DNA from 2 places in the Shewanella sp. ISS20 genome. Region 2 is predicted to be linked to the other one. Evidence: predicted binding sites of a transcription regulator. Region 2 holds the regulator's gene; the other holds the start of a gene.

Region 1 (8,564 bases), 1.8 Mb from region 2:
GTCGGGGCAGATGACTTTATTGCTAAATTCAACCCAGATGAATTAGCGCAAGCGGTGAATAAACACCTCTGCTTATGACGTGCCGGCCTAGCTGCACTATTTGATAGGTATTGTGAGAATGAATAGGGGTTTATTTTGTCAAACAAAACTCTAACTGATAACGAATATCGTCAGTTTGCACAATTTTTAGAACAACAAAGTGGCATAGTGTTAGGGGACAACAAGCAATATTTAGTCTGTAGTCGTTTAAGCCCATTAATGGCAAAGTTTAATTGTGACTCCTTGTCACTGTTAGTGAAAATGGCTATGGGCTCGCTCGACCGTCAGCTGCGCGTCGATGTCATTGATGCCATGACGACCAATGAAACCTTATGGTTTCGCGATAAATTCCCATTTGAGTTAATGGCCGAGGTGATTTTGCCTGAGTATGCGGCGCTCGGTAAGCCGCTAAAAATTTGGTCGGCGGCTTGTTCCTCTGGGCAAGAGCCTTACTCGCTCGCTATGACCTTGATGGAATTTCAACAGCGCCGACCTGGGACGTTAAACGGCACTAGTATAGTTGGCACAGATATTTCGCCGTCCATGCTTGAGCGCTGCGGCGTGGCAGAATACGACCATTTAGCGCTGGCTCGAGGATTGACTGAAGAACATAAACGCCAATTTTTCGAACCTTTGCCACATCAAAACCGCATGAAAGTGAAAGATAATGTCCGCAAACTAGTGACCTTTAAACCGCTTAACCTGTTAGACAGTTATTCTTCTATGGGCAAGTTTGACGTTATTTTTTGCCGCAATGTGTTAATTTATTTTGGCTCGGAGGCAAAGATTAAAATCTTGCGGCAATTTGCTGCCGCGTTAAACCCTAAAGGGATATTGTTTTTAGGGGCTTCAGAGTCGTTGGCCGGTCTTAGTGATGATTTTGACATGGTGCGCTGCAATCCTGGGATCTTCTACCGCAAACGCTAAGCCCATACTTGACAAAAAACCACAGCTAATCCTGTGGTTTTTTGCTTTTAGCTCAGCTAACCCATTGATTTAGTAAATTTGCTGCCGTCATTTCTTTTCTGGCACATCAATTGCTTTATGTTTGCTAACAAAGTCGGGAGGCAAGATTATGGCGATCAGTTTCGATAAAGCATTAGGAGTGCATCAGTACACTATCGGTGTGCGCGCGCAGCGAGCTGAAGTGATAGCTAGCAACATAGCAAACTCAGATACTCCAGGCTATAAGGCCAGAGATGTTGATTTTTCCATGGCGATGCAAGCGGCCATGGGTACACAATCGACTGCCACTATGCGCCTGCCCATGAGCCAAAGCCATGACAACCACTTTGATTTGCAATCTAAATTGGCTCCTGAACTTAAGTATCGCAATCCTAATCAAGCCGACACCGGGGATGGCAATACCGTGGAGATTCAGCATGAACAAACAGCGTTTATGCAAAACTCGCTGGAATATCAAATGTCATTAGGATTTCTCGACAGTAAGTTTAGTGGCCTAACAAAAGCATTAAAAGGTAATTAATCATGAGCTTATTTAATATTTTTGACGTTTCAGGTAGCGGCATGACGGCGCAATCGATTCGGATGAATACCACGGCGAGTAATATTGCCAACGCCGATGCCGTGTCCAGTAGCCAAGATAAAACCTATCGCGCCCGTTATCCGATATTTGAAGCCGCTATGGCCAAAGCGAGTCATCAGCAGCAACATGGCCAAGGTGTAGTGGTTAAGGGCATAGTGGAAAGTGATGAGTTACTGCAAAAGGAATATTCCCCCGCACATCCTATGGCTGACGCCGATGGCTTTATTTATAAGCCCAATGTCAATGTTATGGAGCAAATGGCGGACATGATTTCCTCTTCGCGCTCGTATCAAATGAATGTGCAAGTGGCAGATGCTGCCAAATCTATGTTGCAGCAGACACTGCGTATCGGTAAATAATAGGAGGTAAGTCGTGAACCTGGTTAATCCATTGGGTACCGGCCCCTTACCGGCAAATAGCCAATCTAACCTAGGTTCGGCTATTAGCAAAAATACGACAGTGACGACCAATCCGTTTTTAGACGGCATTCGTTTACCAGAAGATGCTAAGACCCCTGAACCTAAAGGCCAAGAACTGACACAAGCGGATTTCTTTGCCTTGCTGAGTCAACAGTTATCCATGCAAGACCCATTTAAGCCTGTGGGTAATGATCAGATGATTGCGCAGATGGCCTCGTTTTCAACCGTGGATGGCATTGCCAAGCTCAATGCTGAAATTGTAACGCTTAATAGTGTGATGACGTCCAGCCAAGCGTTGCAAGCGTCTGGTTTAGTTGGGCAAAAGGTGTTGATCCCATCAGCCACCACCCATGTGAGCGCCGAAGATCCTAATGTTAATGCGGTAGTCACTACCCCCCAACCTATTAAAGACATCATGGTGCGGGTTGAAGATCAAAAAGGTCAGCTAATCACTACCTTTGCGGTGGATGGCAGCGCGGGTGGTAATGTCGACTTCGGTTGGGATGGCAAAAATAGCAAAGGCGAGTTAGTCGCTGCGGGCAATTATGTGTTTAAAGCGAGCGGTAAGCTTGATGGTAAGTCACAAGCATTACCAGTATCGAGTTATGCCCATGTGACCAGTGTGTCACTGGGCAATGCAACTACGGGGGCCATTCTGAATCTTAAAGGAATCGGCGGAGTCAAACTCGGTGACGTACTTGCCGTTGCTGAAAACAAATAATGCCGCGGCGGCAAAGCCTTGCCGCCAAGTCGAGTTGAAGTAGAGGTTTACTATGTCATTTAATATTGCACTTAGTGGTATCGCTGCCGCCCAGAAAGATCTTAATACCACAGCGAACAACGTGGCAAACGTCAATACCGTAGGTTTTAAAGAGTCGCGCGCCGAGTTTGCCGATGTCTATGCCAACTCGATTTTCTCTAGCGGTAAAACTGCGGTCGGTGGCGGCGTGACTACCACTCAAGTGGCGCAGCAATTTCATCAAGGCAGTTTAAAGTTCACCAGTAACGCCCTTGATATGGCCATTAGTGGCGGCGGCTTTTTTGTGACGTCAACTGGCTTAGGTAACCAAGACTTTGCTTATACTCGCGCTGGTGCCTTTAAAATTGACTCAGGTAATTATTTAACCGATGCCGCCGGTAATTTCTTGCAAGCGTTTCCAGTGGATAAAGACGGTAATTCAACCTCAGTAAGCTTAACCACCACAGCGCAAGTGAAAATTCCAGATACGGCCGGTAGCCCAGTAAAAACGGCGGAAGTCGGCATACAGATGAATTTGAACGCGGGCGAAGATGTTAAAAAACCATCGCTATTTGACCCAAACGATCCTGATACTTTTAATAACTCTACCTCAGTGACTTTTTATGACTCACTGGGGGAGCCACACATTATGACCAGTTATTTTGTGCGACCAGAAAATGGCGCCTATACCGGCGAAAGTAACTGGGTAGCCTTTTATGCGGTAGATGGCCTGCAAGTAGATGTCTCTGGCGCCGCTGGCACCTATCAAACGGATACCGATGCCGACGGCACGCCTGATACGGCAGCGTCGGCAACTAACGCGGGCGGTTGGAAAGGCGCGGTAGTTAAATTTAATGATACTGGTGTGTACACCGGCAGCTCTCCAGTCACTATTACCACCGAAGAGCTGGGCGTCAATGGCGCTGGCGTACTGGGTGCTGGTGCCGATGGCACTCAAGCGTTAACAGTTAAATTTAATAGTCCGACTCAATTTGCCTCACCCTTTGAAGTAACTGAGTTGACGCAAGACGGTACTACCGTTGGCCGCTTAACTAACGTTGAAGTGGGCAGCGATGGCCTAGTGACAGCCAGTTACTCTAACGGCTCGACTGTGCCGTTAGCTCGGGTAGCGTTGGCACGCTTTGCTAATGAGCAAGGCTTAACTCAAGCTGGCAATACTTCGTGGAAGGCAAGTTTAGACTCAGGCCCGGCGTTAGCTGGGGAGGCTAAATCTGGCACCTTTGGCGATATTCGCTCATCGGCGCTTGAGCAATCCAACGTAGATTTAACCACTGAATTAGTGGATTTAATCTCGGCGCAGCGAAACTTCCAGGCTAACTCGCGCACCCTTGAAGTGAATAACACCTTGCAGCAAACCGTATTGCAGATACGTTAACTAACAATGGTTAGTTAATAATAGTTAGTAGCAATGCGCGCGCCTTATTAGGCCGCGCATTGCACTTCTTGCTGATGGTTCCAATCAGTTAGCCCTCACCCCTCAGCCGCCCCTTAAACACCTACGTCAATCCAGTTACAACCCCAATCTGCCAGCAAGCTTAAGTGACAACCCATGCTTAGTTGCCATTGCAACGCTAAAGGCGACGCAGGGGATAGATGGCACAGAGCTTGCTTTCTTATCCTGTATTCAGACGCCAGTAGAAAGATTGACGGAGCAGCATGGATAAGTTCATTTATATCGCCATGAGTGGAGCCAAGCAGAATATGCATTCGTTGGCCATTCGCGCTAACAACCTAGCCAACGCCAATACCGACGGTTTTAAAGCCGATATCGAGCAAGCGCGCTCAATGCAAGCCTTTGGCCATGGCTTGCCAACTCGGGTGTTTGCCATGACAGAAAATCCTGCCGCCGATTTTACCCCAGGCAGCATTCGCACTACCGGCCGTGATTTAGATGTCGCTATCAAGGATAAGGGCTGGTTTGCGGTGCAAGCGGCTGACGGCAGTGAAGCTTATACCCGTTCTGCCAGCTTACAAATCGATGAATCTGGTTTACTGCGTAATGATCGCGGTAATCCTGTCATGGGCGATGGCGGGCCGATTGTACTGCCCATCCCCATAGAAAAAGTCCAAATTGCCACCGATGGCACGATTTCTGTCAGACCTCAAGGGGCGGCGGCCAATGTAATCGAAGAAGTCGGGCGCCTTAAGTTAGTTAACCCGGATGAGAAAAATCTGATGCGCGGTGAAGATGGCTTATTTCGGCAAATGTCGGGCGAAATAGCGCCTGTGGATGAAGCCGTGTTAGTTCAAGCGGGCGCCGTTGAAGGCAGTAATGTCAATGCCGTCCATGAAATGGTGTCGCTTATCGACTTGCAACGTCAATTTGAAATGCAGGTAAAAATGATGAAAACCGGCGAAGAAATCAATCGCGCCTCCACCGCATTAATGCGCATTAGTTAGGAGTAGAGGATATGCATCCAGCACTATGGATTAGTAAGACCGGGCTTGATGCTCAGCAAACCGATATTGCCACTATTTCTAACAATGTCGCTAACGCTAGCACCATAGGTTACAAGAAAAGCCGCGCCGTATTTGAAGATCTCTTGTATCAAACCGTCAATCAACCGGGCGGCATTAGTGCGGCCAATACTAAGTTGCCCAACGGCTTAAGCATAGGTGCGGGGACTAAAGTGGTGGCCACTCAAAAAGAGTTTACCCAAGGCAATATGCTCACCACAGATAATTCTTTGGACATGATGATTGAAGGCCCTGGTTTTTTTGAAGTTGCTCTGCCAGATGGCACCACAGCTTATACCCGCAATGGTCAATTTAACTTGGATGAAAATGGCCAAATAGTGACCCCAGGTTCTGGTTATGTCCTGCAACCCCCGATCACAATTCCGGATGATGCCTTATCTATTACTGTCTCTGCTGAAGGCGAAGTGTCAGTTAAAACCCCTGGTAATGCTGAAAATCAGGTGGTAGGCCAGTTTAGTGTTTCAGACTTTATTAACCCATCCGGCCTCGACCCAATAGGACAGAACATGTATCTAGAAACTGGGGCCAGCGGTACACCTATTCAAGGCACGGCCTCGTTAGATGGTTTAGGTATCATACGCCAAGGGGCACTTGAAACCTCAAACGTCAATGTCACCGAAGAGTTAGTTAATTTAATTGAGAGTCAGCGGATTTATGAGATGAACTCCAAGGTGATTTCGGCGGTTGATCAAATGCTTAATTACGTGACTCAAAATCTGTGAGGTAGGCTGATGCGCAGCTCATTATCTATCCTAGCCATCTTGGTTGTTACCGGATGCGCCGCCACCGGTGATAAACCCATTGCCGATGACCCATTTTACGCCCCTGTCTATCCTGAATCGGCGCCGACTAAAGTAGTGGCCACAGGCTCTATTTATCAAGAGAGTCAGGCCAACAGCCTGTTCTCTGATATTCGCGCCCTTAGAGTCGGTGACATCATTACTGTGGTGTTGGCTGAATCGACTCAGGCCAAAAAGAGTGCCAATAACGAGATTAGTAAGAGCTCAGATTTGAGTATCGACCCGCTGAAAGTCATGGGGGGCAATGTCACCATTAATGGTAAACCTCTTGATTTAGCTTATAACGATAGTTTTAACACTAGTAGGGAATCGGCGGCCGATCAAAGTAACAGTTTATCGGGGAACATTTCTGCCAACGTGATGCAAGTGCTGAGCAATGGCTATTTAGTCATCCGCGGCGAAAAATGGATCAGTATTAATAATGGTGATGAGTTCATTCGCGTTACCGGCATAGTGCGCCCGCAAGATATCAGCCCAGATAACACCATAGCCTCTAATCGTGTGGCCAATGCCAGAATTCAATACAGTGGTACCGGCACCTTTGCGGAAGCGCAAAAGGTTGGCTGGTTAAGCAGTTTCTTTATGAGTAGCTGGTGGCCTTTCTAAGGAATGCATCATGAACAGTCTGTCGCAGTGTGTTACCAATCTCACATCATTCAGCTTACGAGTTTTAAGCTTAGGCTTATTAAGTTTTTCACTCGTTTCGGTGGCGCTACCTGTTCATGCCGAGCGCATTAAGGATATTGCCAATATTCAAGGGGTGCGCTCTAACCAACTCATAGGCTATGGGCTGGTGGTTGGTTTACCTGGGACGGGTGAAAAAACTAGTTACACCGAACAAACCTTTAAAACAATGCTTAAAAACTTCGGCATTAATTTACCCGATAATGCCCGCCCTAAAATTAAAAACGTGGCCGTGGTTGCTGTGAGCGCCGAAATGCCGGCCTTTATTAAGCCCGGCCAAACCATGGACATTACAGTCTCAAGCGTCGGTGAAGCCAAAAGTTTACGCGGTGGCACCTTGCTGCAAACCTTTTTGAAAGGGGTGGATGGTAATGTCTATGCCATAGCTCAAGGCAGTTTAGTGGTCAGTGGTTTTAGCGCCGAAGGCTTAGATGGCTCTAAGGTGATTCAAAATACCCCAACCGTTGGCCGCATTCCTAATGGCGCCACAGTCGAGCGCACCGTCGAAACGCCATTTTCCAGCGGCGATTATCTCACCTTTAATTTGCGCCGCCCAGATTTCACCACCGCTAAGCGCTTGGCGCAAAGCATTAATGATTTACTGGGACCGGATATGGCGCGCCCGCTGGACGCATCATCGGTGCAAGTCACCGCGCCGCGGGATGTATCGCAGCGCGTGTCCTTCTTATCGACGTTAGAAAATATTGAAGTGGAGTCAGCCGTTGAAGTCGCCAAGATTATCGTCAATTCGCGTACCGGCACTATCGTGGTGGGCCAAAACGTGCGCTTATTGCCGGCGGCGGTCACCCATGGCGGCTTAACTGTCACGATTGCCGAATCATTAAATGTGTCGCAGCCCAATGCTTTGGCTAATGGGGAGACTGTGGTCACGCCTGAAAGCACCATAGATGTGTCGGAAGAAAATAATCGCATGTTCTTATTTAACCCAGGCACCACCTTGGATGAGTTAGTGCGGGCGGTCAATTTAGTAGGCGCTGCGCCCTCTGATGTATTGGCGATATTAGAAGCGTTAAAGATGGCAGGCGCCTTGCATGGAGAGCTTATCATCATCTGATTATTGTCACTGTGTCTTATGGAAAAGCTCGCTAACTCAAGTCACTATTTGGATCTCGCAAGCTTAGATCAACTAAGATCCCGCGCTCAAAAAGACGATAAGGCCGCCTTGAAAGAGGTGGCCGCCCAGTTTGAAGGTATCTTCGTTCAAATGCTCATGCAAAGCATGCGCGCCGCCAATGCCGTGTTTGAATCCGACAGCCCATTTAACAGTGAATACACTAAATTTTACGAGCAAATGCGCGATCAACAAATGGCCGTAGAACTCGGTAATCAAGGCAATTTAGGCTTAGCTGACATGATGGTGCAGCAATTAAGTGCAGATGGCGCAGGCATTACTCCGGCATCGGCCCTTACGGGTGCTCAGGGGCGAATGATTGCCGATGCTAGCTTGCCAAGCGGCACAAATGGACAAGTGAATTCCACGGCCTCAATCCACACGACAGGATTTACTCCCTACAAAATTGATGCCGTCGCCCTTGATAGCCGCGCCGCGCCAATTTGCAGTTCAGATAGCAGTGCCACTGACACCCTCAAGCGCGAACTCGATAAGCTCTTAAGTGCGAATGACTTGGCTGCCATCGCTAAGCCGCTCAAGCATACGCGCGCTAAGGCGCAAAGTGATCAGTTTGATACTGAATGGCGCTCGCCGATGGCGGTAATAGCGCCGCAGGGCGCATCGCCTTCAACCCCTAGCCATTTTGTAAAGCAGCTTTACCCCCATGCAGTGGCCGCCGCCAAGCAACTTGGCACTACCCCAGAAG
Region 2 (8,564 bases):
GCTATCACTTGCCTCAGTGGATCAACAGCCATCATTTCTAAACTTGATAGCTGCTCAGTACTTTTCATCAAACCGATTTCAGCGGTTAATGCTGAGCCTGCGCGCCCCGCAAACAGCAAAGCGGTGACGACTGGCCCAAGTTCTCGCAACAAACTTAACGCCACCATAGGGCCTAAGCTTTCTTCGGTACCGAAATCTGCCAGCACGGTATAACCTTGCAGCGCTAATACCATGCCGATAAACAGGCCTGACACTAAGACAATCAGCATAGATTGCACGCCAACTACATAGATTTGCTTAATCAGTAGTGGCAAGCCTTTTTTTACTCGCGGCCAATGGGCAATGGCGCCCCACAGCATCAAGCCAGCCCGGCCAAAGCCTGCCACCTGATTGATGCCATAGCGCCCAAGTGTCGCAATTGAATCAAGCACGGCCATTGGTTAACTCCTGAATATAATCCTTGGCAGGAAAATGAAATGGCACTGGGCCGTCGGGCTTGCCACATAAAAACTGCTGCAATTTAGCATCCGTTGATACTCTAAGCTCTTGCGGCGTGCCTTGCGCAATAATGGTTTTATCCGCGATGACATAAACATAATCGGCAATCGACATCACTTCATCGACATCGTGACTCACCACCACCGAGGTTAGATTAAGGGCGCTGGATAAATCACCGATTAATTTAACCACTACTCCCATAGAAATCGGGTCTTGGCCAGCAAAAGGCTCATCATAGAGCACCATTTCTGGTTCCATGGCGATGGCTCTCGCTAAGGCGGCGCGTCTTTGCATACCGCCGGATAGTTCATTGGGGAATAATTGCGCCGCGCCGCGCAAACCAACCGCTTCAAGCTTCATTAATACTATGCGCTCGATAATGGTGCTTGGCAGACCCGAATGCTCGCGTAAGCCAAACGCCACGTTATCAAACACATTGATATCGGTAAATAAAGCGCCACTTTGAAAGAGCATGCTCATGCGCCGACGCAGCTGATATAAGTCATCTCGCGATAATTGATGAACATTGTGGCCATCAAATAAGACTTCACCGCTGTCTGGCGTTAATTGACCAGCAATGAGTTTTAATAAGGTAGTTTTCCCTATACCACTCGGCCCCATGATCGCTGTGACCTTGCCTCTGGGAATAGTTAAATTTAAATCTTTGAAAATAGGACGATTACCACGACTGAAATTCAGGCGTTTCACTTCCACTAAGGCTGTTGATAGCTCAGGCATTTTGCATCCTATCGTAAATCAAAATCCATGGTTCTTAGAGGGCTATCAATTAACGCCGCTCACGTCTATGCCAATGAAAGGGCTGACTGGATGACACACAGTGCCTCAGGTCAAAGGTCGAGATTTTGCCTCAAGAGCCACAGAAACAGAAGGCAAATTGTACGTAAATGACAGCTTAAGCACAACCAAGTCACGACTCTGTTACCTCAGCACTTTTAATTTGACTCAAATCCAGCGAAAATGCGCACCATAATCCCAATACTCATTATTTTAAGAATGCTGTTTAATCTTTTGCTCTTGGCCGCTGGACTCGCGTTATTAGTATGGAGCGCGGACAAGTTTGTTTATGGCGCTGCCGCCTTTGCCCGTAATTTAGGCCTGCCACCTATGCTCATTGGTCTCACCATTGTCGCCATGGGCAGTTCGGCGCCAGAAATGTTTGTATCGGTCACTGCTTCACTCAATGGTATGAGCAATACCGCCATAGGTAATGTGCTTGGCTCTAACATCGCCAACATCACCCTGATTTTAGGGATTACCGCGCTGCTTGGGGCGATTGCTGTTAGCAGCCAAACCATGAAACGCGAAATTCCTATGATGCTAGCCGCCACAGTGCTGGCCGGCTATTTACTGTATGATGGTGAATTATCACGCTTAGATGGCGCGATTTTACTTGGACTCTTTGTGGTTCTAATGGGCTATTTGATTTGGCAAGGCATTAAAAGCCGCCCAAGTGATGCCTCAGATGAAGATGACAATGATGATATTCCTACAGGGGTATCAACCAAGATGGCAGTATTTTGGATAATCCTTGGCATCATACTGTTACCTCTGTCAGCAGACTGGATGGTCGATGGCGCCGTAGGTATAGCTCAAGCTTTTGGTATGTCTGATTTAGTGATTGGACTGACCATTATCGCGGTCGGTACTAGCCTGCCAGAACTGGCGGCCTGTGTTGCAGGTGTATTAAAGAAAGAAGATGACTTAGCCATAGGCAATATCGTCGGTTCAAATTTATTCAACATTTTAGCCGTATTGGCCATTCCAGGCTTATTGGCCCCAGGCAGCGTTGATGCCATGGCCAGTAGCCGTGATATTTACATGGTACTCGCCAGCAGCAGCGCCTTAGCCATCTTGGTATTACTGAGCGGTAAACGCCAGCAACTATTGCCATGGCACGGCGCGCTGTTATTAGCCTCATTCATTGGCTACCAAGCTTTGGTATTATGGTCTAATTAATTTCCCGCTTAGGGCAAGGACTCAGAGAAACCGTTATGACAGAAGAACATCAATGGCGCCAGTGGGGCCGCAAGGTCGTAGATATTGAAAAATCTGCACTAGACAATCTTTATCAATATGTTGACTCACCTGAATTTGCCGCAGCTTGCACTATGCTGCTCAACTGCAAAGGTAAAGTCATAGTCATGGGCATGGGTAAGTCTGGGCATATTGGTAATAAAATTGCCTCGACCTTAGCCAGCACCGGCACTGCTGCCTTTTTTGTTCATCCTGGCGAAGCCAGTCATGGCGACTTAGGCATGATAGCCGAGCAAGATGTGATTATTGCGATTTCAAATTCAGGCGAAGCTTCTGAAATCTTGACATTAATGCCGGTTATCAAGCGCTTTGGCATAGAAGTTATTACTATTACCGGTAAACCTGAATCCACTATGGCCAAGCTTAGCAATGTCCATTTATGTATTCAGGTGCCTGAAGAAGCTTGTCCATTAGGACTAGCACCGACTTCAAGCACTACCGCTACCTTAGTCATGGGAGATGCCTTGGCCGTTGCCTTACTGCAAGCTAAGCGCTTTACCCGCGATGATTTTGCGCTGTCGCATCCTGGTGGCAGCTTAGGGCGCAAGTTACTACTCAAAGTAGCTGACATTATGCACTCTGGTGATGAGTTACCACTGGTATCGCCAAGCGCCAAGATCACCGAAAGCTTGTATGAGATCAGCAACAAAGGCCTTGGCATGACAGCTGTGGTAGATGACAATCATAAGTTATTAGGCATTTTTACTGACGGTGACTTACGCCGGATCATAGATGCCAACATAGATTTACGTCATACTGAGATTGGTCAAGTGATGACGAAAAATTGCGTTACCGTCGCCGCGGATATTTTAGCGGCCGGCGCATTAAAAATTATGGATACCCGCAATATCAATGGCTTGATAGTCGTTGATGAACAGCAGCACGCCATTGGGGCGTTAAACATGCTCGATTTGGTAAAAGCTGGAGTAATTTAACTGATGCAAGAAACATTTTATGGCCCAGTCGCCCAAGCGATTTGGGATAAAGCCAGTGCGGTCAAATTACTCATTTGTGATGTCGATGGTGTATTTTCTGATGGTCGTATTTATCTTGGCAATCAAGGCGAAGAGTTAAAAGCCTTTCATACTCGCGATGGCTTTGGCATCAAATCGCTATTTTCTGTTGGCATTCAAGTCGCTATCATTACCGGCAGAAAATCCAACTTAGTCGCACAGCGCATGTCAGCCCTAGGGGTTGAGCATATTTATCAAGGCGTTGATGATAAACAGCAACCCTTTACTGAACTCTTAGCTAAGTTAGCCTTAGATCCAAGCCAAGTGGCTTATATTGGCGATGATGTGGTTGATTTACCTGTGATGCAGCACGTAGGTTTGTCGGTATGTGTTGCCGATGGCCATCCATTTGTTAAGCAGCAAGCCGATTGGGTGACCCACATTAATGGTGGCCATGGCGCAGTGCGAGAACTCACAGATTTATTGTTACTCAGCCAAAATAAATTTCATTTATCCCATGGGATGAGCGTATGAATCGGGTCACTCTGGCCATAGTCTTATTCTTTAGCGCGGCGTTAATCCTGTATTGGCAAGTTCAAGTAAAAAAATCGGCTCAAGAATTACATACATCGCAAACGCAAGAGCAACCCGATTTTGTGGCCGACAATCTTAAAAGTGTCGAATTTAACCCAGATGGTACTGTGAGCAGTCGCGTAAGCGCGCTGCATATGGAACACTTTAATCAGACTCAGACTACGTTTTTTACTGAGCCTGTGTATCAGTTGTACCCAGAAAATAGTGATGACCAATGGCAATTGCATGCCAAACAGGGCAGCTTAGATAAGCTTACGGGTAAAGTAATATTAGAGAATGATGTTATTATTGAAGCTCTTGCTCCTAATGAACCCATTCAAACGCTGACAACCAGCTATTTGGAGCTAAACCTGAATACTATGATTATGACCTCAGATAGGGACATAAATATTCAAGGCACAGGTTTCACTGTAAAAGGCAAAGGCCTCTACGCTGACTTAAATACCCAAACTATTGAGCTTAAAAGCCAGATAGAAGGAACATATGAACCTAAGTAAATCAATCGCTACCCTTATCTTTTGCGGTTTAAGTTTTAGCGCTACGGCTATCAATGATTCACTCAATCAAGAAGTGAAAATTGATGCCGCGCGTCAGTTTGCCGACATCAAGAATAAGCAAGTCATCTATTATGGCCCAGTGGTAGTGACTCAAGGCAGCATTAAGATCCATGCCAAAGAATTAAACGCCAGCAGTAATCCAGATGGCATGACAGTATTAGTGGCGCACGGCACGCCAGCCACTTACTCGCAAATTCTTGAAAATAACCTGCGCGCGACCGCTAGCGCCAATGAAATTCAATACAACATGAGTAAGCGCATTATGACCTTAATTGGCAATGCTACCATTGAGCAAGCAGGCAGTAAGGTTAGTGCCGAAAAAATCGTTTATAACATTGAAAAACAACAATTAATGGCTGAAGGTGATAAGCAAAAAGACGAGCGAGTCATTACTATCATCAAACCAGAAAGCTTTAGAGATGACTTGCCAAGCAAAGACGATGGCAAGTTTAAACTACTAAAAACTAGCCAGTCGGTCGACTCAAAGAATAACGAGGGGCAATCTCAATAATGACAAGCTTGACTCTTAGGGCTGAGCATCTCGCCAAAAGTTATAAAAGCCGACAGGTAGTTAAAGATGTGAGCTTAACCGTCAAAACCGGCCAAATTGTCGGCTTATTAGGCCCTAACGGTGCTGGCAAAACCACCACCTTTTATATGGTGGTCGGGCTGGTAAAAAGTGATAAAGGCCATATTTTCATTAATGATGAAGATTTGACGCAAGACCCTATGCATTTACGAGCACGTAAAGGCATAGGTTACTTGCCGCAAGAAGCCAGCATTTTTAGAAAACTAACCGTCTATCAAAATATTATGGCGGTGCTGCAAACCCGTAAAGAGCTCAATAGCGATGAGCGTGAAGCGCAGCTAGAGCATTTACTGGAAGAGTTTCATATTACCCATATTCGCGATTCGCAAGGTATGTCGTTATCGGGTGGTGAACGGCGTCGGGTTGAAATTGCTAGAGCATTAGCCGCCAATCCTAAGTTTATTCTGCTCGATGAGCCATTTGCAGGGGTTGATCCCATTTCAGTGATCGACATTAAAAAGATCATTGAACAACTCAAAAGCCGCGGGCTTGGGGTGTTAATCACTGACCATAACGTCCGTGAAACCTTAGACGTCTGTGAGCATGCCTATATTGTTAGTCATGGTGAATTGATTGCAGAAGGTACCCCCGCTGAAATATTAGATAACCAGCAAGTGCGCGCAGTGTACTTAGGTGAACAATTCAGGCTATAGTTAACTTTAACAAGGCGATCAGTAAGGTCGTCTTTTACTTTGTGATATACGCTTATTATTCAGTGTTTTCCATCACAACTCTCATAAGTAGGGATAGCGGTAATTATGAAAGCGTCACTCCAGCTTAGACTGGGTCAGCAACTTACCATGACTCCGCAATTGCAGCAGGCCATTCGTCTGCTGCAATTATCATCCATGGAACTCCAGCAGGAAATTCAGCAAGCGCTGGAGTCTAATCCGCTATTAGAATTGGATGAAGAGCAATATGATCCCATCCAAGCCGCGACGGAAGGCAACGAGTTTGATGTCACTCACGTTAAGAGTCAGGACAAAGAACTAGAAACCAATGACAACAATACAGCAGACAGCAGCGACATGAGTTATGAAGCTGATGCCGTTGAAGCTGACTCCTATGAAGTCGATATGGAGCGCGATAGCTCAAGTGTCGATACTAGTGATGCCCTCACCCAAGAAACTATGCCAGAAGAGCTGCCTTTTGATAGCAGTTGGGATGAAGTGTTTACCGCAACTAGTAACACAGGCTCTGGTAATCTGCGCGATGATGACATGCCGTTTCAAGGTGAAACCTGCGAAGGCTTGTATGAGCATTTAGAATGGCAAAAGAATCTGACTCCGTTTAGCGATACCGATCGCGCCATTGCAACCACTATTATTGAAGCGATTGATGAACGCGGTTATCTCACCTTATCGACTGCTGAAATTCTGGATGCCATTAGTGATGATGACGATATAGAGCTTGATGAAGTGGAAGCGGTTCTTAAACGGATTCAGCATTTTGATCCCATAGGTGTCGGCGCCCGAGATTTGCGCGAATGTTTACTTATTCAGCTGTCGCATTTTAATGAAAACACACCATATTTAGCGGAAGCTAGACTGCTGATTGATGAACATTTGGATGTCTTAGCCGCCAAAGATTTTCGTTTATTAATGCGAAAAACTCGGCTCAAAGAAGATGATGTCAAATATGCGCTGCAACTGATCCAGACCTTAAATCCGCGCCCCGGCTCGTTAATTACGCCAAATAGCGATGAGTACGTGATCCCTGATGTATCGGTCAGCAAAAAAAATGGTCGTTGGGTTGTAGAGCTCAATCCCGATAATATGCCTAAACTGAATGTGAACCAGCATTATGCCGCCATGGCTCGCAGCAGTCGCAATCAAGCCGATAGTCAGTTTATTCGCGGCCACTTGCAAGAAGCCAAATGGTTTATTAAAAGTTTAGAGAGTCGCAATGATACGCTTCTAAAGGTGGCGACTTGCATAGTTGAGTTCCAGCAAGGTTTCTTTGAGTTTGGTGAAGAAGCGATGAAACCTATGGTTCTTAATGATATAGCTGAAGCCGTTGAAATGCATGAATCGACGATTTCACGGGTAACGACTCAAAAATATATGCATACCCCTAAGGGAATTTTTGAATTAAAGTACTTTTTCTCTAGCCATGTAGGCACGGATGACGGCGGAGAATGCTCCTCTACAGCAATTAGAGCCTTTATCAAGAAGCTAGTCGCTGCAGAAAACCAAAAGAAACCACTGAGTGACAGTAAAATGGCTCAGCTTTTGGCAGAACAGGGAATTAACGTTGCACGGCGCACCATAGCCAAATATCGAGAAGCTATGTTGATCCCACCGTCCAATCAGCGTAAAAGTTTATAACCCACCATCTCACTGGAGGCAGGCATCTATGCAAATTAATCTGACAGGGCACCACGTAGAAGTAACCGATTCGTTACGCGAGTATGTTGAAAACAAGTTCACAAAGCTTGAACGTCATTTTGAACAGATCAATAATGTGCATGTTGTTTTAAATGTTGAAAAAAATCAGCAGATTGCTGAAGCCAAGCTACTAGTGAGTGGTGGTGAAATATTCGCTACCTCCGAACATCAAGATATGTACGCCGCGATTGACGCCCTGATAGATAAGTTGGACCGTCAAGTCATTAAACACAAAGAGAAATTAATAAAACATTAACGATGGAACTCAGTACCATCCTGCGACCAGAGTGCACTACCTGTGCCACTCCGGGCAGTAAGAAAAAGGGGCTTGAGCTTGTCAGTGATCTAGTGGCAGCTCAATACCCCAACCTATCTTCCCAAGAAATTTTTGAGAGCCTATTAGCTCGCGAGAAGAAAGGTAGCACAGGCATAGGCAATGGCATTGCTATCCCTCATGGTCGCCTTGATGCAATCAGCGAGCCCATAGGAGTGCTTATTAAATGCTTAACTCCTATATCGTTTGATGCCATCGACAAGCAACCAGTAGATATCATATTTGCTTTATTAGTGCCGAGCGATGAATGTCAGCAGCACTTGACGACCTTAGCGGCAATAGCCGAAAAACTGAGTGATAAGCAAGTTCTCAAGCAAATTCGTAAGACCGAAGATGAAACTCAACTCTATCAGGTGATCACAGCATGAAACTGGTTATAGTCTCTGGCCGCAGTGGCTCAGGGAAATCCGTCGCCCTGCGAGTATTAGAAGATCTTGGTTATTATTGTGTCGATAATTTACCTTTATCCCTAATCGGTAGTTTGCTGAGCGAATTGCAAGTAAGTAACGATAAAATCGCCATCAGTGTCGATGTACGTAATTTACCTGAACAAGAAAAACTGCTTGAGCAAGAGCTGCGTAAACTGCCTAATAGTAC

The links. The regulator sigma-54, encoded in region 2, starts transcription at its own class of promoters, with help from an activator protein. The targets are predictions, from matches to a motif close to GTTGGCACGNNNNTNGNNT.
Region 1: a site for sigma-54 is predicted at 4,357-4,375, ahead of flgF (flagellar basal-body rod protein FlgF). Genes of this name have one in related genera too.

The regions. Positions count from the first base shown of each region.
Region 1 is NZ_JAWRZK010000001.1:1,631,425-1,639,988, reverse strand. Features, by position in the region: gene AC1HDP_RS07465 (chemotaxis protein CheV) at 1-78, shown strand, start outside; gene AC1HDP_RS07460 (CheR family methyltransferase) at 136-966, shown strand; gene flgB (flagellar basal body rod protein FlgB) at 1,115-1,525, shown strand; gene flgC (flagellar basal body rod protein FlgC) at 1,528-1,944, shown strand; gene AC1HDP_RS07445 (flagellar hook assembly protein FlgD) at 1,958-2,725, shown strand; gene flgE (flagellar hook protein FlgE) at 2,778-4,139, shown strand; gene flgF (flagellar basal-body rod protein FlgF) at 4,421-5,164, shown strand; gene flgG (flagellar basal-body rod protein FlgG) at 5,176-5,964, shown strand; gene flgH (flagellar basal body L-ring protein FlgH) at 5,974-6,648, shown strand; gene AC1HDP_RS07420 (flagellar basal body P-ring protein FlgI) at 6,659-7,801, shown strand; gene flgJ (flagellar assembly peptidoglycan hydrolase FlgJ) at 7,820-8,564, shown strand, end outside.
Region 2 is NZ_JAWRZK010000001.1:3,440,536-3,449,099, reverse strand. Features, by position in the region: gene mlaE (lipid asymmetry maintenance ABC transporter permease subunit MlaE) at 1-437, opposite strand, end outside; gene AC1HDP_RS15650 (ATP-binding cassette domain-containing protein) at 424-1,236, opposite strand; gene AC1HDP_RS15645 (calcium/sodium antiporter) at 1,513-2,475, shown strand; gene AC1HDP_RS15640 (KpsF/GutQ family sugar-phosphate isomerase) at 2,511-3,488, shown strand; gene kdsC (3-deoxy-manno-octulosonate-8-phosphatase KdsC) at 3,489-4,040, shown strand; gene lptC (LPS export ABC transporter periplasmic protein LptC) at 4,037-4,597, shown strand; gene lptA (lipopolysaccharide transport periplasmic protein LptA) at 4,584-5,168, shown strand; gene lptB (LPS export ABC transporter ATP-binding protein) at 5,168-5,899, shown strand; gene AC1HDP_RS15615 (RNA polymerase factor sigma-54) at 6,005-7,573, shown strand; gene hpf (ribosome hibernation promoting factor) at 7,602-7,889, shown strand; gene ptsN (PTS IIA-like nitrogen regulatory protein PtsN) at 7,892-8,335, shown strand; gene rapZ (RNase adapter RapZ) at 8,332-8,564, shown strand, end outside.